Regions from separate parts of the Mesorhizobium sp. Cs1299R1N3 genome, predicted to be linked through region 2. Evidence: predicted binding sites of a transcription regulator. Region 2 holds the regulator's gene; the other holds the start of a gene.
The links. Region 2 encodes PhoB, which activates phosphate uptake and scavenging genes when phosphate is short. Its sites were predicted from a motif close to TGTCATNNANCTGTCAT; they were not measured.
Positions count from the first base shown of each region.

Region 1 (2,877 bases), on a different contig from region 2:
GTCGGCGAAGGAGTCGGGCTTGCGGTCGGCGAACCGGTCATCATCAACCCCTACCTTTCCTGCGGCAAATGCATCGCCTGCCGGCACGGCAAGCCCAATTGCTGTGTCAGGATCGAAGTGCTCGGCGTGCATCGCGACGGCGCCATGTGCGAACAGATCCTGGTGCCGGCTGAGAATCTCTATCCCACAAACGGGCTGTCGCTCGCCGACGCCGCCGCCGTCGAATTCCTGGCCATCGGCGCGCATGCCGTGCGCCGTGCGCGTTCCGAGCCCGGTGCACGCACGCTGGTCATCGGCGCCGGCCCGATCGGGCTTGGCACCGCCATCTTCGCACGCATTGCCGGGCTCGACGTGACACTTCTCGACATGAGCACCGAAAGACTGGTCTTCGCGGCGAGTGAGCTCGGTTTTTCGATTCTCGACGGCTCGCAAGCACCCGTGTCCGATCTGGTGCGTGATGCGACAGACGGCGAAGGCTTCGACGTGGTCTTCGACGCCACCGGAAACACCCGGTCGGTGCAATCGGCCTTCGCCCATGTCGCGCATGGCGGCACGCTGGTGCTGGTCAGCGTCGTCAAGGACGACATCGTCTTTTCCGACCCCGAATTCCACAAGCGCGAAATGACACTGGTCGGCAGCCGCAATGCGTTGCGCGCCGACTTCGATCATGTCGCCGCCTCGATCCGCAATGGTGCCGTGCCGCTGGCCAAGCTCGTCACCCACCGCACCACGCTGGCCGATACGCCAGGGGATCTCGCACGCTGGGCACACGAGAAGTCGGGCCTGATAAAGGCCGTGATCGAGATCGGATAGCCAGGGCGTTATAGCGCCGAGAGCTTCAGCTCCACTCGCTCGGCCGGAAAACGCGATTCGGAAAACTGGATTGGCTGGCCGTCGGGCGTGACGTTGACCGCCACTGTCACCAGCACGATGGCGCCCGGCTGCAGATCGAGATCGGCTAGATCGGCGGCGTCCGCATGGCGCGCGGACAGCACGGTCGATTGCCTGAGATAGTCGTCGATACCGAAACGAGCGAGCGACGCGGTGATCGAACCGGTTTGCGCCATCGCCTTGTCGATGCCGGCAAAGCGCTTCGCCTCGAACCATGCGGCAGCGCGCGACACCGGCCGTCCGTCGGCCTCGCCGCGCGTTTCCAGCCGGATTACCTCGGCACCCCGGGCAAGGCCAAGCCCCTCGGCAACGCGCTGGCTGGCAGGCTCGACCGAGAAAGCAAGCAGCAGGATGTGCCGTTCCGAGGTCTGCCCCTGCAGCCCCGCAGAGAAGCGCGTGCGCGCGCCGATCGGATAGGACAGCCGCTTGCGCGACAAGACGAACGTGCCGCGCCCCTGTTCGGCCCGCAATACGCCCTCCTGCACGAGGGCCGATATGGCGCTGCGCACGGTGTGACGGTTGACGCCATAACGCTCCGCCAGCGCGACCTCGGGCGGCAGCGCGGCATTTTCGGCGAAATCGCCAATGGCAATCGCTTGCAGGATCCTGTCGGCGATCTGGCGCCAAAGTGCGACGCCGCTGCGCCGCTCGATGGTATCGGCCGCTTGCCCGGTCATGTTTTTGCCTCCCGACCTGTCACGCACCCGTCATGGACTCGCGCTAGGTAATATGTATAATTTGTATAGTTGTCTATATCAATAGACAAATTTAGCGAAGAGGAAAGTTGGCGATGCGAGGACAGGAAGCCCGCGACCAGGCCGAGCGCAAGGCCGCCATGGCCACCTTGGCGCAATCGAGCGGCGACGACATCGTGCGGCTCTGGAACGAGGCCGGCCTGCCTTCGCAAGCCGAGCTGCTGCGCGGCCCCGAGACCGGCCTGGTCACGCTGCGTGGCCGCATCGGCGGCGGCGGCGCGCCCTTCAATGTCGGCGAGGCGACCGTCACGCGTGCCACCGTCCGGCTGCCATCCGGGCAGGTCGGCCATTGCTACGCGCTTGGCCGCGACAAGCAGAAGGCGAAGCTGGCAGCCATCGCCGACGCGCTCTGGCAGGACCCTGCCCGCCGCACCGAGGTCGAGACCAGGCTCATTGCGCCCTTACGCTCGGCTCTGACCGCTGCCCACGAAAAACGCCGCGCCGAGACGGCGGCGACGAAAGTGGATTTCTTCACCATGGTTCGCGGAGAAGATTGATGGATATCGCGGCACAATCGATCGAGGGCGGTTTCGCCGATCCGGTCTTCAACGCCCAGACCGTGTTTCGGGCCGTCATGGATGCCATGGCGCGGCCAGGCAGCGTCCAGCCCTTACCGGCTCTGGCCCGCCCGCCGGCGCCGCTTTCGGCAACATCGGGAGCCATTGCCCTGGCGCTGTGCGACAACGACACGCCGCTCTGGCTCGACCCGGCCCTGCATGCCTCCGCGGTGATCGGTTCCTGGCTTGGCTTCCACACCGGTGCGCCGCTGGCCAATACATCAGCCGACGCGCATTTCGCGTTCATTGCCACGCCGGCCGAGATGATGGCGCTCGACGGTTTTTCGCAGGGCACGCAGGATTATCCCGACCGCTCGACGACGCTGATCCTGCAGGTCGGCGACCTCGCTTCAGGGGCCCCGCTGTTGCTCGAAGGCCCCGGCATCGAAACCAGCGCCACGATCGCGCCGGCACAGATGCCGCGTCACTTCGTCGAGCAGTGGAAGCAAAACAACAAGCGCTTTCCGCGCGGCGTCGACATCGTCCTCGCCACATCGGACGGCATAGCCTGCCTGCCGCGCACGACGCGCATCAAGACGATGGAGGCTTGAAGATGTATGTCGCGGTAAAAGGTGGCGAAGCCGCAATTGCCAACGCTCACACCCTGCTTGCCGACCGCCGGCGCGGCGACCGCTCGGTGCCGGCGCTGCGCCTCGACCAGATCGTCGAACAGC
Region 1 is NZ_JAPYKQ010000016.1:62,397-65,273, forward strand. It holds gene O7B34_RS25810 (zinc-binding alcohol dehydrogenase family protein) at 1-813, shown strand, start outside; gene phnF (phosphonate metabolism transcriptional regulator PhnF) at 822-1,568, opposite strand; gene phnG (phosphonate C-P lyase system protein PhnG) at 1,682-2,143, shown strand; gene phnH (phosphonate C-P lyase system protein PhnH) at 2,143-2,754, shown strand; gene O7B34_RS25830 (carbon-phosphorus lyase complex subunit PhnI) at 2,757-2,877, shown strand, end outside.
Region 1: phnF (phosphonate metabolism transcriptional regulator PhnF) is a predicted target of PhoB. The motif match lies at 1,586-1,602, and genes of this name have one in related genera.

Region 2 (2,877 bases):
GCGTACCAAGATCGGCATGGTGTTCCAGAAGCCGACGCCGTTCCCGATGTCGATCTATGAGAACATCGCCTTCGGCGTCAGGCTCTATGAGAAGATCAGCAAGGCCGAAATGGACGGCCGTGTCGAGCAGGCGCTGAAGCGCGCCGCATTGTGGACCGAGGTCAAGGACAAGCTGAACGCCAGCGGCCTCAGCCTGTCAGGCGGCCAGCAGCAGCGTCTTTGCATCGCCCGCACCGTGGCGGTGAAGCCGGAGGTCATCCTGCTCGACGAGCCGGCCTCGGCGCTCGATCCGCTGTCGACCGCCAAGATCGAGGAACTGATCGACGAGTTGCAGGCCGACTACACGATCGTCATCGTCACCCACAATATGCAGCAGGCGGCGCGCGTGTCACGCCAGACGGCTTTCATGTATCTGGGCGAACTGGTCGAATTCGACAAGACCGAGAAGATCTTCACGTCGCCTCGCGAGAAGCGCACCCAGGACTACATCACCGGCCGCTTCGGCTGATATCACGCATACGAGGACCAGGATCATGGCCGAACATACAGTCGCAGCCTTCGACGAGGATCTCGGACAGATCAGCAGGCTGATCAGCGACATGGGCGATCTCGCCGGCACGATGGTCGGCGGCGCCACCAAGGCGCTGCTGAATTCCGATAACGCGCTGGCACAGCGCGTCGTCTCCGACGATGCCATCATGGACGCGCGCCAGCGCGAACTCGACGACCGCGCCATCACCCTGATCGCCAAGCGTCAGCCGATGGCCGACGATCTGCGTCACGTCGTCGGCTCGATCCGGATGGCGGGCGATCTCGAGCGCATCGGCGACCTTGCCAAGAACATTGCCAAGCGCGTCGGCTCCGTCGGCCTCTCCGCCACGCCGCGCGACCTGTCGCATTCGATCGACTCCATGGCGCAGCTGGTGCTGATCCAGGTGCAGGGCGTGGTCGAGGAATACGCGGCCGGCGATGCCGCCGCGCTCGCCAAGCTCAGGAATGACGACGAACGCATCGATGTCAAATACACATCGGTGTTCCGCGAACTCCTGACCTACATGATGGAGGATCCGCGCAACATCACGGCTTGCACGCATCTTTTGTTCTGCGCCAAGAATCTCGAACGCATCGGCGACCACGTGACCAACATTGCCGAGAATGCATATTATGTGCTGACCGGCACGCAACTGCCCGCCAACCGTCCGAAGCAGGACGAGACGGCGATGTCGGTGCCGGCGGCTTGACGGCAGGGATGATCAATCGATGATCGCGCCACGCATCATGGTGGTGGAGGACGAGGAGCCGCTCGGCGTGCTCCTCCGCTACAATCTGGAATCGGAAGGCTACCAGGTCGAGGTGGTGACGCGCGGCGACGAAGCCGAGATCCGCCTCCAGGAGAACGTGCCCGACCTCCTGGTGCTCGACTGGATGGTGCCGGCGGTTTCCGGCATCGAACTCTGTCGGCGCCTGCGAATGCGGCCCGAGACCGAGAGGCTGCCGATCATCATGCTGACGGCGCGCGGCGAGGAGAGCGACCGCGTGCGCGGCCTCTCGACCGGTGCCGACGACTATCTGGTCAAGCCGTTCTCGACACCGGAATTCATGGCCCGGGTCAAGGCGCTGCTGCGCCGCGCCAAGCCGGAAGTGCTGTCCAGCGTGCTCAAGGTCGGCGACATCGTGCTCGACCGGGAATCGCACCGGGTCTATCGCAAGAAGAGCGAGATCCGGCTCGGGCCGACCGAGTTCCGCCTGCTCGAATTCATGATGCGTCATCCCGGTCGCGTGTTCTCGCGCAGCCAGCTGCTCGACAATGTCTGGGGCGAGACGATCTATATCGACGAGCGCACCGTGGACGTGCATGTCGGCCGGCTGCGCAAGGCGGTCAACAACGGCCGCATGCCGGACGTGATCCGCACCATTCGCGGCGCGGGCTACGCGATCCGCGAAGACTGAAATCAGGCTACATTCTTGCCCGGAACGCCGGGCCTCGCCAGCACGCCCGGCGCGAAAATCTCCTGGTCGACGAAGGTCAGCGCCCGCATGGCGCAACCTTCGCGGATGAGCGGCAGCTCGTTCGGCTCGGTGTCGAAGGAAATCGATTCCGAATGCTGGCCGCCGGCGGTCTGGGCGATGGCCTCGCGCAAGGCCGGCTCGATTAGGTCGAAGGCGGCGGCGCTGACGCCGACCATGGCGACGGGTGCGGGATCGATCAGAGCGAACAGGCTGCCCAGCCCATAGCCCAGCGCCTCGCCGGCCTTGCGATAGGCTTCGCGCTCCGGTCCGTCTTTCTCCCTTGCCGTCGCGGCGAGTGCCCGCATCTGCGCATCGCTGACATCGGCGACCGGTTCGGCGTCCTCGCCAAGCTGCCTGGCGTTGCGCCAGATGGCGTAGTTGCCGGCATAGGCCTCGACGCAGCCGCGCCGCCCGCAGCGGCAGAGCGCGCCTCCCGGGCGATGGATCATGTGGCCGAACTCGCCTCCCGACGAATGCGTGCCGGTGAAAAGCTCGCCCTTCAGCACCAGGCCCATGCCAATGCCGTGCGAGAGCAGGATGGCGATGAAGTCGTCGCGGTAGCGTTCGGGGTCGCGCCAGCGCAGCGCCACCGCCATCATGTTGCAGTCGTTCTCCATGGTGGCGGGGATGCCGAACTCGGCTTCAAGTATGTCGGCGAAGGGAATATCCGTCTGCGGCGTGATCGGCGACCACAGCATCGCACGCGCCTCGGTGTCGGTGATGCCCTGGATCGCCAGCGCGATGCGGGCAATACTGCGGACGTCGAGATCGGGGTCCTCGAGGCGCCGCCGCACTATTGCCGTGCATTCGCCGATCAGCGCCTCGCGCGATATGGTCAGCGTGTCCAGCCGGCGCTGTTCCTCGGCG
Region 2 is NZ_JAPYKQ010000007.1:100,394-103,270, forward strand. It holds gene pstB (phosphate ABC transporter ATP-binding protein PstB) at 1-508, shown strand, start outside; gene phoU (phosphate signaling complex protein PhoU) at 534-1,241, shown strand; gene phoB (phosphate regulon transcriptional regulator PhoB) at 1,261-1,950, shown strand; gene O7B34_RS17380 (ROK family protein) at 1,953-2,877, opposite strand, start outside.